3 regions of the Pseudomonas sp. LB3P81 genome follow, and region 3 is predicted to be linked to each of the others. Evidence: predicted binding sites of a transcription regulator. Region 3 holds the regulator's gene; each other region holds the start of a gene.
The links. Region 3 encodes sigma-54, which starts transcription at its own class of promoters, with help from an activator protein. Its sites were predicted from a motif close to ANTGGCATNNANNTTGCTNT; they were not measured.
Positions count from the first base shown of each region.

Region 1: the regulator sigma-54 is predicted to act here: its motif matches at 3,198-3,217, upstream of glnK (P-II family nitrogen regulator).
Region 2: the regulator sigma-54 is predicted to act here: its motif matches at 3,037-3,056, upstream of glnA (glutamate--ammonia ligase).

Region 1 is NZ_JBUBVG010000001.1:3,583,669-3,589,077, reverse strand. It holds gene ACYZTL_RS16515 (HAD family hydrolase) at 1-60, shown strand, start outside; gene sutA (transcriptional regulator SutA) at 216-539, opposite strand; gene ACYZTL_RS16505 (secondary thiamine-phosphate synthase enzyme YjbQ) at 641-1,066, opposite strand; gene ACYZTL_RS16500 (ammonium transporter) at 1,280-2,617, opposite strand; gene glnK (P-II family nitrogen regulator) at 2,654-2,992, opposite strand; gene ACYZTL_RS16490 (accessory factor UbiK family protein) at 3,410-3,670, shown strand; gene ACYZTL_RS16485 (BRO-N domain-containing protein) at 4,080-4,604, shown strand.
Region 2 is NZ_JBUBVG010000001.1:3,025,281-3,030,689, forward strand. It holds gene typA (translational GTPase TypA) at 1-1,228, opposite strand, end outside; gene thiI (tRNA uracil 4-sulfurtransferase ThiI) at 1,368-2,822, opposite strand; gene glnA (glutamate--ammonia ligase) at 3,151-4,557, shown strand; gene ACYZTL_RS13915 (DUF4124 domain-containing protein) at 4,856-5,365, shown strand; gene ACYZTL_RS13920 (DUF4124 domain-containing protein) at 5,362-5,409, shown strand, end outside.
Region 3 is NZ_JBUBVG010000001.1:2,442,205-2,447,613, forward strand. It holds gene lptC (LPS export ABC transporter periplasmic protein LptC) at 1-179, shown strand, start outside; gene lptA (lipopolysaccharide transport periplasmic protein LptA) at 166-714, shown strand; gene lptB (LPS export ABC transporter ATP-binding protein) at 714-1,439, shown strand; gene ACYZTL_RS11375 (RNA polymerase factor sigma-54) at 1,624-3,117, shown strand; gene hpf (ribosome hibernation-promoting factor, HPF/YfiA family) at 3,192-3,500, shown strand; gene ptsN (PTS IIA-like nitrogen regulatory protein PtsN) at 3,513-3,977, shown strand; gene rapZ (RNase adapter RapZ) at 3,980-4,837, shown strand; gene ACYZTL_RS11395 (HPr family phosphocarrier protein) at 4,853-5,125, shown strand; gene pmbA (metalloprotease PmbA) at 5,396-5,409, opposite strand, start outside.

The DNA.
Region 1 (5,409 bases), 1.1 Mb from region 3:
ATTCGCAGCCTGACCGAGTTGCCGGCGTTGCTGGCGCGGTGGAACTCGGCCAAGATTTGAGGTGTCTCCGAAAAGATCGCAGCCTTCGGCAGCTCCTACATTTGATTGTGTACACCTGTAGGAGCTGCCGAAGGCTGCGATCTTTTGATTTTTGTTCCACCCATGAAAAAGCCCGCAGCGACGGCGGGCTTTTTCAGCAAGCAAGAAGCAAGTGCTTAGATAGGCCGGCTGCCGTACTTGTTGTCAGGCTTCTTGGGAGGATCGGCGACCACATTGGCCTCCACTTCCTGCACCTTGCCGCCCTTGGACAGGAACTCTTCCATGGCCTTGGCCAGGGCATCGCGCTCCTTGTTTTTTGCTTCGACGCTCGGCAGCTCATCGACCGATACCGCAGCCTTGGCCTTGCCTTTGGCGGTCGGAACGGGCGCTTCACCGCCGTCGTCTTCAACGACGTCGTCCGTCGTTGCTTCCAGGCCTTCTTCGGTTTCGTCGTCGTCGCCTACTTCGAGGTCGTCGTTTTCCAGATCATCGTCGCTCATGTTCTACCTCATGACTTGCGAAAAGCAGATTAGTTATAGCCCAGCTTCACCGTCTGTCGATAGCCGCCGGAAAAATTCAATAACCACTGGTGACCAGCGGTTCATGCCCCTTCACCGTGCACGGTGGCGAGGACTTTACGGGCACCGCCATAATCACGGTGCTCGCCCAGGTAAATGCCTTGCCAGGTCCCCAACGCCAGTCGGCCTGCCGAAATCGGCAAACTGAGCTGACAGCCAAGCACGCTGGCCTTGAAGTGCGCCGGGAGGTCGTCCAGGCCTTCGTCGTTATGCTCATAGCCGTCTGTTCCTTGTGGGATCAGACGATTGAAAAATCGTTCGAAGTCGCGACGTACCGCCGGATCGGCGTTCTCGTTGATGGTCAACGACGCCGAGGTATGCTGCAGCCACAAATGCAACAGACCGACCCGACACGCCTTGAGTTCAGGCAGGCCGGCGAGTAACTCGTCCGTTACCAGATGAAAGCCCCGGGGCCTCGCCCGCAAGGTAATCAGAGTCTGTTGCCACATACAGTTCTCCGCACGTTCGGGGCGCATTCTAGCGCGCTCTGGGAAAAAACAAAGGCCCTAATATTCCTTCAATCATGTAAGCCATTGGCCGCAGAAAAACGCCCGTCGCAAACGCCACTGAACGTGTACGAAAAAACCTTTCAGCAGTTGCTTCACTGACAAATTCCAGACAAAAAAATGCCCGGCAAGCCGGGCACATTTTTATGCGTGTGTTTACAAGTTGTAGCCGCGTTCGTTGTGAAGTGCCAGATCGATGCCGACGGCCTCTTCTTCTTCGGTGATACGCAGGCCCATAACGACGTCCAGTACCTTGAGAATGATGAAGGTGACGATCGCGGTGTAGATCACCGTGAAGCCCACGCCTTTGCACTGAATCCAGACTTGTGCGGCGATGTCGGTGACGGTGCCGAAGCCACCCAGCGCCGGTGCGGCGAACACACCGGTCAGGATCGCGCCGAGGATACCGCCGATACCGTGCACACCGAAGGCGTCCAGGGAATCGTCATAACCGAGTTTGCGTTTCAGGGTAGTTGCGCAGAAGAAGCACACCACGCCCGCTGCCAGACCGATCACCAGAGCGCCCATCGGGCCCACGGTGCCAGCGGCTGGGGTGATAGCAACCAGACCGGCGACCACACCCGAAGCGATACCCAGTGCACTTGGTTTGCCGTGGGTGATCCACTCGGCAAACATCCAGCCCAGTGCGGCAGCAGCAGTTGCGATCTGAGTCACGAGCATTGCCATACCGGCAGTGCCGTTGGCCGCTACGGCAGAGCCGGCGTTGAAGCCGAACCAGCCGACCCACAGCATCGCAGCGCCCATCAAGGTGTAACCGAGGTTGTGCGGTGCCATCGGGGTGGTCGGGAAGCCTTTGCGCTTGCCCAGTACCAGGCAGGCGATCAGACCGGCCACACCGGCGTTGATGTGCACCACGGTGCCGCCGGCGAAGTCCAGCACGCCCCAGTCCCACAGCAGGCCGCCGTTGCCAGACCAGACCATGTGCGCGATCGGTGCATAAACCAGAGTGAACCAGATGCCCATGAAGATCAGCATGGCGGAGAACTTCATCCGCTCGGCGAAGGCACCGACGATCAGCGCCGGGGTGATGATGGCGAAGGTCATCTGGAAGGTGATGAACACCGACTCGGGGAACAGCGCCGCAGGACCGGTCAGGCTGGCTGGCGTGACACCGGCGAGGAAGGCCTTGCCCAAGCCGCCGACGAACGAGTTGAAGTTGACGACGCCTTGTTCCATGCCGGTGGTGTCGAACGCGATGCTGTAGCCATAAATGACCCACAGAACGCTGATCAGACCGGTAATGGCGAAGCACTGCATCATCACGGAAAGAATGTTTTTCGACCGAACCATGCCGCCGTAGAACAGCGCGAGGCCGGGAATGGTCATGAACAGCACGAGGACTGTCGAGGTCAGCATCCAGGCGGTATCGCCGGAATTGAGGACTGGGGCCGCCACTTCGTCTGCCGCCATGGCCAGGCCGGGCATTACGAGGGACAACAGGGCTCCTAGCCCTGCGATTTTACGCAGAGTCATATTGTTTTCTCCTGGGGCGTTGGGGTTTGTGGCGGCTTAGATCGCGTCGGTATCGGTTTCGCCGGTACGGATGCGAATCGCCTGTTCCAGATTGACCACGAAGATTTTGCCGTCACCGATCTTGCCGGTGTTGGCAGCCTTGGTTATCGCCTCGATAACCCGGTCAAGATCCTTGTCGTCAATGGCGACATCGATCTTCACCTTAGGCAGGAAATCGACCACGTATTCCGCGCCGCGATACAGTTCGGTGTGACCCTTCTGCCGACCGAAGCCTTTGACTTCAGTAACGGTAATACCCTGCACGCCGATCTCGGACAGCGATTCGCGCACGTCGTCCAACTTGAACGGCTTGATGATGGCAGTGACTAGCTTCATGAAAACTCTCTCCCGAATTGGTGGACTTGCCCCAGGAAAACAAACCCGGTTCAAGTCTAAGCGCAGTGCCTGGCTTTGTAACGCATCGTCGGCCTTACCTGCCCGTCCGACGCCGGCTAACCGCTCCGCACGAAACACTTCCCCGTTCCGCTTGGCGCACTGCATTCGTCACAGCGACTGCATCAGTGCATGGGTCACTATCGTCTAAGCAGAAAGCTTGCCATCTCGCCAAAAACCTCTGATATCAAGCCTTTGCCGGTTACTACAGGCCACAGCTCGCGATTGCCTGATCCATTACGCACAACAACAGTGCGACGCCGTCCGTCCGCATGCGCGAAAAACGTGCATCCCTGCGGTCGGAATTGACTATAGACACTGCGTGATACACTGCCCGCAATTGTTTTCAGGACATTTCCTATGCTCGCACCCAAAGACTTCCTCGACGCCCTGACCGGCACCGCCTCCCGCCTCTTCAGCGGCGACACCCCACTGCCGAAAAGCGAAATCGAAAGCCAGTTCAAGGCGTTGTTGCAGAGCGGTTTCAGCAAACTGGACCTGGTGAGCCGGGAAGAGTTTGATAGTCAGATGGTGGTGCTCACCCGCACTCGTGCACGTCTGGAGAGCCTTGAAGCGAAGGTCGCGGAGCTTGAAGCAAAGCTGAATCCCCCAACCGAGTAACACCGCATATCCCACTTTGAAACCCGATCCACTGTGGGAGCGGGCTTGCTCGCGAATAAGGTCGGAACGACCTTCAGATTCACCTGTAGGAGCTGCCGCAGGCTGCGATCTTTTGATCTTTAAGCCCTCAAAAATCCCGGCAACGTCCTACAAAGATCTCATCCGCCGTCCGATTGCGCCGCAAAGCCCCGGTTCCTAAGCTCACCCGATGCTGAATGTTCAGCACTGGGTTTGGCGACCTGGAAGCTTAAGGAGCACGACGACCATTCTCGAGTTATGGCGGTTGTGCGTGGGAGACCTTCGGGTCTGCCGGGTTCCTTTTGCTCCGGTTCGCCAACCCGCGTACAACTGCCACCCAATTGTTTGGCGACGATTGCGGGCAGCCCTTTAAGCAAGAGGAGCTGTATCAATGAATAGCGATGACGCTTATCTGATCCCACACGTCTTCACCCGCCACAAACTCCACCTCCACGCCCTCCTCCTGGAAAACCAACCCTGGTTCAGCGCCCGCGACCTAGGCCGACTCCTACGCCTCTACCTCGACGACCGCGCCGTTCGAAAACTTGACCCTGACCAACGCCAATCCGCCCAAATGCTCATCCACGGCGGCATCGAAAACACCCTATTGATCAGCGAATCCGGCGTATACGCATTATTGGTCTACCACTACTGCCCCGAATACCGAGGCCTGCGCGAATGGCTGACTCACGAAGTCGTACCTGCCCTCAGAGACGCACAACAACCGACTTCACCCGAGCGCCCGATACTGAACCTGCTGAACTGGCCGGAAATGTCGTTGAGTTTGCTGCACTGGAATAACCAGCCGTGGATTCGGTTGCAGGATGTACCGCAGATGATGACGGAGCGGGAACAGGCAAGACGCCCGGTGACGTCGTGGTGGAAGCGGGCTTCACGAGTATTACTGTCGCTTTGAGTTTCCGAAGCAGAAAGATCGTCGACTTTCAAAAAGACACAAAAAAACCGCCCCTGCCGAGACAGGAGCGGTTTCCATCGGTTCAATCCTTACAACGAATCATCCCAATGGTCTCGCAGAAACTCGTATAGGCGAAAAGCCCATAACGCGCTTCTAACGAGGCGCCACATATGTTTAAGAAACTTAGACATATTTTGGCCCTCCTTGCGTGGGGCCAAACCTCCGATGCACTTTCCGGCGTACGAACACCTTCGGGATTACACGCGAGCGTATCCACCAAGGCGGCCGGGTGTGGGTTCCCCAAAAACAGCACCGGCACGGTTCTCACACCGTGTCGAGGAACATGAAATCTTTACGGTCCCGGCCACTCTTCGCGAACCACCCGATGAGCGGGCATCGTCAGGGGCGAATGGTATCGCAGCCCATCAAAGGCTATCGCGGTAAAACGACCTGAAAAAGTTAACAAGTTGTATCAAGCCATTAGTGTTTGATCATTCATTCTGATGTGCCGAGCGTTACACCAGTTGGCATTCAGTTTGGCGACGTATGACGCGTTCAAGCGCTGGCAATACTTGCATCGTCGATCAAACATGCATAACCTCAACACACGCGAGTGTATCCACTGAGGATACGCAGGCCTTGGCCTCACCAAAGCCTGCAATTAAAAAACCGTCTCATCAAGGCGGTTTTTTTTCGCCCGCAATTCAGGCCAAACCATTCGCAACATCCAGTGAAAGTTTGCCCCCTCACCCATCCCACCAGAATCTCCTCACCCGACTACCCTTCAAAAAACCGCAGGAAGCGG
Region 2 (5,409 bases), 580 kb from region 3:
CTTCCGGCAGGTCGATGGTCACGTTTTCGTACGGTTCGTGCTTCACGCCGTCAACCATACGGATGATCACTTCCGGACGACCAACACCCATTTCGAAGCCTTCGCGACGCATGGTTTCGATCAGTACCGAGAGGTGCAGCTCACCACGGCCGGAAACTTTGAACTTGTCAGCCGAGTCGCCTTCTTCAACACGCAGAGCAACGTTGTACAGCAGCTCTTTGTCCAGACGTTCCTTGATGTTACGGCTGGTCACGAACTTGCCTTCTTTACCGCAGAATGGCGAGTCGTTTACCTGGAAGGTCATGGAAACGGTTGGCTCGTCGACGGTCAACGGCTTCATCGCTTCAACGTTCAGTGGGTCGCACAGAGTGTCGGAGATGAACAGTTGCTCGAAGCCGCTGATGCAGACGATGTCGCCGGCAGCTGCTTCTTCAACGTCGATACGGTGCAGACCGTGGTGACCCATCAGCTTCAGGATACGACCGGTGCGCTTCTTGCCGTCGGCGTCGATAGCGACAACCGGAGTGTTCGGCTTGATGCGACCACGAGCGATACGGCCAACGCCGATAACACCCAGGAAGCTGTTGTAGTCCAGAGCGGAAATTTGCATCTGGAACGGACCGTCACGGTCGACTTTCGGCGCAGGTACGTTGTCGACGATCGACTGGTACAGCGGGGTCATGTCTTCAGCCATGTCGGTGTGGTCCAGACCGGCAATACCGTTCAGGGCCGAGGCGTAGACGACTTTGAAGTCCAGCTGTTCTTCGGTGGCACCCAGGTTGTCGAAAAGGTCGAAGATCTGGTCCAGAACCCAGTCCGGACGCGCGCCTGGACGGTCAACCTTGTTGATGACCACGATCGGACGCAGGCCGGCTTCGAAAGCCTTCTTGGTCACGAAACGGGTTTGCGGCATAGGGCCGTCTTGAGCGTCAACCAGCAGCAGAACGGAGTCAACCATCGACATTACGCGTTCAACTTCGCCGCCGAAGTCGGCGTGGCCCGGGGTGTCCACGATGTTGATGTGGAAGCCGTTCCAGTTGATGGCGGTGTTTTTCGCCAGAATGGTAATACCGCGCTCTTTCTCCTGGTCGTTGGAGTCCATCACGCGCTCGTCGTTGAGCTCGTTGCGCTCCAGAGTGCCGGATTGACGCAAGAGTTTGTCTACCAGGGTGGTTTTACCATGGTCAACGTGAGCAATGATGGCGATGTTGCGTAGATTTTCGATCACTTGTGTATCTCGATCAGAGGATTCGGTGTGCTGACAAGTCTTGGCAGCGATTAACAGTAGAGTCAGGCCTTGCCGTTACAGCTTGACGGCAGAGTCGGGGGGCCGATGACGCAGGCCACAGGCAAACAGCCCCGGGCTCTTAGCTCGGTCGATAAACGCGCACATTGGCATGCCCCTCACTGAGCAAATGGTGGGCATGCAGGCGACTCATCACGCCTTTGTCGCAATACAACAGGTACTGGCGAGTAGGGTCCAGTTCCTTGAAACGAGCGTTCAATGCATAAAACGGCATCGTCTGTACCTCAATGCCACCGAGTTCCAGCGGCTCGTCTTCAGCGGCATCCGGGTGACGGATGTCGATGATGATCTGGCCCGCCAGTGCTTCGCTGACTTCTTCGATCTGCAGGTCCTGGCCCAATTCGTCGATCACACGATCGATCGGCACCAGTTTGGCGTTCTCGAGCGCACGCTCAAGGACCGCCATGTCGAACTCTTTCTCTTCATGCTCCACGCGCGGACGCTTGGCATGGGTCTTGGGGTTCACCGAGATGACCCCGCAATACTCCGGCATGTGCTTGGCGAAGTCGGCAGTGCCGATTTCGTTGGCCAGGTCGATGATGTCCTGCTTGTGACTGGCGATCAGCGGACGCAAGACCAGCTTGTCGGTCACGCAGTCGATCACGGACAGGTTCGGCAATGTCTGGCTCGACACCTGGGAAATCGCTTCGCCGGTCACCAGCGCTTCGATGTCCAGCCGATCGGCAATACGGGAAGCAGCGCGCAACATCATACGCTTCAAAACTACACCCATATGACTGTTATCGACTTTCCCGAGAATTTCTCCCAGTACTTCCTCGAACGGCACACTGACAAATAACACGCGTTGGGAGCTGCCGTACTTCTTCCAGATGAAGTGCGCGACCTCCATGACGCCCAGTTCATGGGCCCGCCCGCCCAGATTGAAGAAGCAGAAATGGCTCATCAGGCCGCGGCGCATGATCTGGTAAGCAGCAACAGTGGAATCGAAGCCACCGGACATCAGCACAAGCGTCTGTTCCAAGGCACCCAGCGGATAACCACCGATGCTGTTGTGCTGGCTGTGGATCACAAACAACCGTTTGTCGCGAATTTCGATGCGGACTTCGATTTCCGGCTCTTTTAGCGAGATTCCGGCGGCGCCGCACTGACGACGCAGTTGGCTGCCGACGTATTTCTCGACATCCATCGAACTGAATTCATGCTTGCCGGCGCGTTTGCAGCGAACCGAAAAAATCTTCCCGGCCAGCGAATCACCGAAGTGCAGCTTGCACTTGGCGACGATGTCATCGAAGTCGCCCAACGGGTACTCGTCGACCTGCAGGAAATGCGCGATGCCCGGCATGCAGCTCAGGCGCTCGGTCATCTCCTTCAGTACTTTGGGCTCGCTGACGCGGGTTTCAAGCTCGAGATTGTCCCACACACCGTTCACCACCACGGCCGGGTCCAGGTCGCGGAGCACGGTGCGGATGTTTTTGGCCAACTGGCGGATGAAACGCATCCGTACCGGGCGGCTCTTGATGGTGATCTCGGGGAAGACTTTTACGATTAGTTTCATGAAAACAGCGCGCGCTGGACCAGCCGAAAAAGGGGGGCGCGGATTATAGCGGAAATTGCTCAAGGTTTAACCAGTTAATGTGCAGAAGGTTTTCAGCGCACCAAAACGGGTCATTTACGGATTTTAACGCTACATTGTAGGGCGATATTTTTCACGCAAAGGCGCTTCGTGCCTTTATAAGCGTGCTATTGGGGCAAAAAACCCATGCTGGGGCACTGGCATGCAATTTGCTCCCTTGTGAGGCAGGTTGCCTTGGCAGAGTATTCGCGCCGGCATCACAAACATTTAAGGGCATCCACTACCAGCCCTAATCCACCCGGAGGACACTATGTCGAAGTCGGTTCAACTCATCAAAGATCATGACGTCAAGTGGATTGATCTGCGCTTCACGGACACTAAAGGCACTCAGCACCACGTGACCATGCCGGCTCGCGACGCGCTGGATGAAGCTTTCTTCGAAGAAGGCAAAATGTTCGACGGTTCCTCCATCGCTGGCTGGAAAGGCATCGAAGCCTCCGACATGATCCTGATGCCGGACGACAGCACTGCCGTCCTCGACCCGTTCACCGAAGAGCCGACCCTGATCCTGGTTTGCGACGTGATCGAACCTTCGACCATGCAAGGCTACGATCGCGACCCACGTGCGATCGCCAAGCGTGCCGAGGAATACCTGAAGTCGACCGGTATCGGTGACACCGTATTTGTTGGCCCGGAACCAGAATTCTTCATCTTCGACGAAGTGAAGTTCAAGTCCGACATCTCCGGCTCCATGTTCAAAATCTTCTCCGAACAAGGTTCGTGGATGTCCGACCAGGACGTGGAAGGCGGCAACAAAGGCCACCGTCCAGGCGTCAAAGGCGGCTACTTCCCGGTTCCGCCGTTCGACCACGACCACGAAATCCGTACCTCCATGTGCAACGCCATGGAAGAGATGGGCCTGGTCATCGAAGTTCACCACCACGAAGTGGCAACTGCTGGCCAGAACGAAATCGGCGTGAAGTTCAACACCCTGGTGGCCAAGGCTGACGAAGTTCAGACCCTGAAGTACTGCGTACACAACGTTGCCGACGCATACGGCCGCACCGCGACCTTCATGCCTAAGCCTCTGTACGGCGACAACGGTTCGGGTATGCACGTTCACCTGTCCATCGCCAAAGATGGCAAGAACACCTTCGCTGGCGAAGGCTATGCCGGCCTGTCCGACACCGCTCTGTACTTCATCGGCGGCATCATCAAGCACGGTAAGGCCCTGAACGGCTTCACCAACCCGTCGACCAACTCCTACAAGCGTCTGGTCCCGGGCTTCGAAGCTCCAGTAATGCTGGCCTACTCGGCTCGCAACCGTTCCGCTTCGATCCGTATTCCTTACGTGTCCAGCCCTCGCGCTCGCCGTATCGAAGCCCGCTTCCCGGATCCGGCAGCCAACCCGTACCTGGGCTTCGCTGCACTGTTGATGGCTGGCCTGGACGGCATCCAGAACAAGATCCACCCAGGCGACGCTGCTGACAAAAACCTGTACGACCTGCCGCCTGAAGAGGCGAAAGAGATCCCACAAGTTTGCGGCAGCCTGAAAGAAGCCCTGGAAGAGCTGGACAAAGGTCGCGCGTTCCTGACCAAAGGCGGCGTGTTCTCCGATGACTTCATCGACGCTTACATCGCTCTGAAAAGCGAAGAAGAAATCAAGGTTCGCACCTTCGTACACCCACTGGAATACGAGCTGTACTACAGCTGCTGATCCGGTAGCGCCTGCGCAAGCGGCGTGACAAAAAGAGGCCTCCTTCGGGAGGTCTTTTTTATGCCCGCAATTTTATGACTGATAAAAATCCCCTGTGGGAGCGGGCTTGCTCGCGAATGCGGTGTGTCATTCAGCAATGATGTTGACTGACACACCGCATTCGCGAGCAAGCCCGCTCCCACAGGGATTTGTTGCGTTTAGGCGATCCCGGAAAACCATTCCCAAATGTTTACAACCTGGGCCAACCGCCGCCACTGACCTATGCTGCAATCCAACGCTTTCGTTTCTGGTCGATTTTATGGGTCGTGGTTTTCCATTGCTGTTGCTGCTGATCGCCCTGCCCGCCGCAGCGCAGATCTATAAGTACACCGACGCCGCCGGCAACACCGCCTACAGCAATCAGCCGCCCGACGGCGTGAAGGCGCAGCCGGTCGAGTTGCCGCCGCTCAATAGCGTCGAGCGCCAGGCACCTCCCGCCCCACCTGCCGAAGCCACCCGTCGCGAACAGTCGCGCAGCGCCTACGAAGTATTGGAGCTGACCAACTTGCCCACCACCGAGGCGCTGCGGGCCAACAACGGCACCTTCACCGTGAACGTGCTGATCAAACCCCGCCTGCAAGGTCCGCATTTATTCAGGTTGTTGCTGGACGATCAGCCTTACGGCCAGCCGAGCAACGTGCCGATCCTGCAACTGGTCAACATTGATCGCGGCACCCACAGCCTCGCGGTCCAGGTGATCGATGGGCAAGACATCGTCCAGCAGAGTCCGTCCGTGACCTTCACCCTCCAGCGGGTGCATAAGCCGTGAGGTTGTGGCTGCTGATCACCTGCCTGTTCGTGCTGCCCGTGTCG
Region 3 (5,409 bases):
CCCTGATTACCACCACCCGCATGACCGTGTTCCCGCAACAGCAATATGCGCAGACCGATCAACCCGTTAGAATCGACGGCGCTGGCGGTGTATCGACTGGCAAGGGAATGAAAGCGTATTTGAAAGAAAGCAGGATACACCTGCTATCGAACGTAAGAGGACAGTATGAGGCTCGTTAAAACTCTCCCTATTTTGCTCGGTCTGGGCGCAGCACTGGGAAGCGTGAGCGCCTGGGCTCTGCCGAACGATCAACAGCAGCCTATCCGCATCCAGGCCGACGACGCCCAACTGGACGACAAGAATGGCGTTGCCACCTACACCGGCGACGTGATCATTACCCAGGGTTCGATGAAGGTTACCGGCAACAAGGTCACCATCACCCGTACCCCGGCCGGTGACATTGACGTGGTGACTTCGGTGGGCAACCTGGCTTACTTCGAGCAGTTGCAGACCGCCGGCGACACCAAACCGGTTCAGGGCTACGGCATCACCATCCAGTACCACGCCTCGCAAGACCGCGTCGTGCTGATTGATCGTGCCAAAGTCATCGACAAGGACGGCAACGTTACCCAAGGCGAGAAAATCGTCTACGACACCAACAAAAAGCTTGCCACCGCCGGTCGTGCCAAAGGCACCAACGTGACCGAGTCGCGTCCGCGCATCGACATGGTTATCCAGCCGAAAAAGAAAACCGACGAGCAAAAGGCCCAGTAATGGCAACTCTGAAAGCTCAGCATCTGGCCAAGAGCTACAAGAGCCGTCAGGTCGTGCGCGACGTCAGCCTGTCCATCGACAGCGGTCAGATCGTCGGCCTGCTTGGCCCTAACGGCGCCGGCAAGACCACCTGCTTCTACATGATCGTCGGCCTGGTTCAGGCCGATCAGGGCCGCGTCCTGATCGATGATCTGGATGTCAGCCACCAGCCGATGCACGGTCGTGCGAAGGCCGGTATCGGCTATCTTCCGCAGGAAGCGTCGATCTTTCGCAAACTCTCGGTCGCCGACAACATCATGGCGATCCTCGAGACCCGCAAGGAACTCGACAAGGCCGATCGTCGCAAAGAGCTGGAAAGCCTGCTGCAGGAATTCCACATCAGCCACATCCGCGACAACCTCGGCATGAGCCTGTCCGGTGGTGAACGCCGCCGCGTGGAAATCGCCCGGGCACTGGCGACCAACCCGAAATTCATCCTCCTCGACGAACCCTTTGCCGGCGTGGACCCGATTTCGGTGGGTGACATCAAGCAGATCATCTACCACCTCAAAGCCAAGGGCATTGGCGTGCTGATCACTGACCACAACGTCCGTGAAACCCTGGATATCTGCGAAACCGCCTATATCGTCAACGATGGTCAGCTCATCGCCGAAGGTGATTCGGCCACCATCCTGGCCAACGACCTGGTCAAGGAAGTGTATCTGGGCCACGAGTTCCGCCTGTAAGCACTGAGGTGTCTGGCAAGTCGCCCGAGCGCTCGTCTCGATAAAAAATCAACAGTTTTTTATTGTCACGACGCTCTAGGCAAACGTTGTGGTTTCAGGCATATAATTTGCTTATGTTTGGCGCTCCGGCGCCCTGTAGTGGATGGCGCATGTGCGCCGGCGAATAAGGTGTTAAGCCCCTGCCATGAAACCATCGCTAGTCTTGAGAATGGGCCAGCAGCTGACGATGACACCGCAGCTGCAACAGGCCATCCGCCTGCTCCAATTGTCGACCCTGGACCTGCAACAGGAAATCCAGGAAGCCCTGGAGTCCAATCCGATGCTCGAACGCCAGGAAGAAGGCGACGACTTCGATAACGCCGACCCCTTGGCCGACAAAGCCGAACAGCAACCCAATGCCGATGTGTCTGAACCCTCCTACCAGGAAACCGCCCCGACGGTGGACAACCTCGATGAGGGCGACTGGAACGAGCGCATTCCCAACGAACTCCCCGTCGACACCGCATGGGAAGACGTCTACCAGACCAGCGCCAGCAGCCTGCCGAGCAACGATGACGACGAGTGGGATTTCACCACCCGCACATCGGCCGGCGAAAGCCTGCAAAGCCATCTGTTGTGGCAACTGAACCTGGCGCCGATGTCCGACACCGATCGCCTGATCGCCGTAACCCTGATCGATTGCATCAACAATCAGGGCTACCTGGACGAAACCCTTGAGGAAATCCTCGAAGCCTTCGATCCGGAACTCGACATCGAACTGGACGAGATCGAAGCCGTCCTGCATCGCATCCAGCAATTCGAACCGGCCGGCATCGGCGCCCGCAACCTGGGTGAATGCCTGCTGCTGCAATTGCGTCAGCTCCCTGCCAAGACACCTTGGCTGGCCGAGGCCAAGCGCCTGGTCACCGATTACATCGACTTGCTCGGCAGCCGCGACTACAGCCAGCTGATGCGTCGGATGAAGCTCAAGGAAGATGAACTGCGCCAGGTCATCGAACTGGTACAGAGCCTCAACCCGCGCCCGGGCTCGCAGATCGAGTCCAGTGAAGCCGAATACGTCGTTCCCGACGTGATCGTGCGCAAGGACAACGAGCGCTGGCTGGTAGAACTGAATCAGGAATCGGTACCGCGGCTGCGGGTCAACGCCCAATACGCCGGTTTCGTGCGCCGCGCCGACACCAGCGCCGACAACACCTTCATGCGCAATCAGTTGCAAGAAGCCCGCTGGTTCATCAAGAGCCTGCAAAGCCGTAACGAAACCCTGATGAAAGTTGCCACCCAGATCGTCGAGCATCAGCGCGGTTTTCTGGAGTACGGCGACGAAGCCATGAAGCCGCTGGTCCTGCATGACATCGCCGAAGCGGTGGGCATGCACGAATCGACGATTTCCCGGGTGACCACGCAAAAATTCATGCATACCCCTCGGGGCATCTATGAGCTGAAATACTTTTTCTCCAGCCACGTCAGCACCTCCGAAGGCGGCGAATGCTCGTCCACGGCGATCCGCGCGATCATCAAAAAACTGGTTGCTGCGGAAAATCAGAAAAAGCCGTTGAGTGACAGCAAGATCGCTGGTTTACTGGAGGCACAAGGCATTCAGGTGGCTCGCCGCACCGTCGCCAAGTACCGCGAATCCCTAGGGATCGCGCCTTCGAGCGAACGCAAGCGGTTGATGTAGAGCCACGCCACAGCGTTCCAGTGGTAGATCATCTGGTCTACCGCTTTATGCACTGGCAACGAAGGAGAAGCTGTATGCAAGTCAACATCAGTGGACACCAACTGGAAGTGACCGAACCTCTTCGCACCTACATCGGCGAAAAACTCGAACGATTGGAGAGGCATTTCGACAAGATCACCAACGTGCAGGTCACGATGACGGTCGAAAAGCTGAAGCAGAAAATCGAAGCCACGCTGCATATTCCCGGCAATGAAGTGGTCGCAAACGCGGAACATACCGACATGTACGCGGCGATCGACGCATTGACCGACAAGCTGGATAAACAACTCAAAAAGCATAAGGAAAAGACCCAGAGCCTCCTCCAGGGCGCGACCGGTCGTTAACACTCCCAACCCATGATCCGACTTGAAAGCATCCTGACCCCCGGCCGTTCCCTGATGAACGTGCCGGGCGGCAGCAAAAAGAAAGCCCTCGAGCAAATTGCCAATCTGATCGCCCGCGAAGTGCCGGCTCTGGAGATGCAAGATGTCTTCGAGGCTTTGATTGCCCGTGAAAAACTCGGCTCGACCGGTTTTGGTAACGGCATCGCTATCCCCCACTGCCGGCTGAAAGGTTGCACATCGCCCATCAGTGCCTTGATGCACCTGGACGCTCCCATCGATTTTGACGCCATCGACGGTGCCCCGGTTGACCTGCTCTTCGTTCTGCTGGTCCCGGAAGCGGCTACCGATGCGCACCTTGAATTGCTCCGCCAGATCGCCAGCATGCTTGATCGCAAGGAAGTCCGTGATCGCCTGCGTAGCGCCCCGAGCAATGAAGCCTTGTATCAGGTTGTCCTGGACGAGCAAAACGGGCATTAATCATGCGCTTGATCATCGTCAGTGGCCGTTCCGGCTCAGGTAAAAGTACCGCGCTCGATGTTCTCGAGGACAACGGCTATTACTGCATCGACAACCTGCCCGCCGGGCTGCTGCCGGAATTGGCCGAACGTGCGTTGATTCACACTGAGCTGGCGCAGCCGCTGGTTGCCGTCTCCATCGACGCGCGCAACTTGCCGAGTCACCTGACCCGTTTTCCGGAACTGCTCGCAGAAGTGCGCAGCCGACATATCCAGTGCGATGTCTTGTACCTGGATGCCGACGAAGAAACCTTGCTCAAACGCTTTTCGGAAACCCGCCGTCGTCATCCGCTGAGCAATGCCAATCGCTCGCTGGCCGAGGCGATCAACGATGAAACCAACCTGCTCGGGCCTATTGCCGACCTCGCCGATCTCAAGGTCAACACCACTAACCTGAACCTGTATCAGCTGCGCGATACCATCAAGTTGCGCCTGCTGAACCAGCCGGAACCCGGCACTGCGTTTTTGGTGGAGTCTTTCGGATTCAAGCGGGGCATGCCGGTGGACGCCGATCTGGTGTTCGACGTGCGTTGCCTGCCAAACCCCTATTGGAAGCCGGAGCTACGCGATCAGTCCGGGCTTGATCAACCAGTTGCCGAGTACCTGGCGGCCCAGCCGGACGTCGAAGAGATGTTCCAGGACATTTCCACGTACCTGCTCAAATGGCTGCCCCGCTTTGCCGCCAGCAACCGTGCTTATGTCACCATTGCCATTGGCTGCACCGGCGGACATCACCGCTCCGTCTACCTGACCGAACGTCTGGGCCAGGTCCTGCAAAAATCCCTGAAGAACGTCCAGGTCCGCCACCGCGACCTCAGCTAAAGGATTCACATCGCGATGCCTGCTCTGGAAATCGAAATCATCAACAAGCTGGGCCTGCATGCCCGCGCTTCCGCCAAATTCGTCGGTGTCGCCGGTCAGTTTCCCTGCCAGATCAGAGCGGGGCGCACGCCCGCGTCCATGGTCGACGGCAAAAGCATCATGGCCATGATGATGCTCGCGGCCGGCAAGGGCACCAAGATCCATCTGAGTACCGAAGGCGAGCAGGAACAGGAAGCGATGGCCGCGCTGGTGGCGTTGATCAACAACTTCTTCGACGAAGGCGAATAACCTTATCCCGGCTAGCCTGTGGCGAGGGAGCTCCTTTGCAACAGCCCCTTCAAAACAAGAACCAAACAACCTCGAAAGTGTACACACACCTCCTTGTGGGAGCGGCGGTGCGACGATTCGACTTGCTCGCGAAGGCGGCGTATCAGGCAACAAAAATGTTGAATGTGATGACCCCTTCGCGAGCAAGTCCGCTCCCACAGGGTTTTGCGTGAGCCCAAAAAAAGGCGCGCCACCCAATGGGTGGCGCGCCTTTTTGTGTAACGGTCGGGTTTAGCTACCCGCCA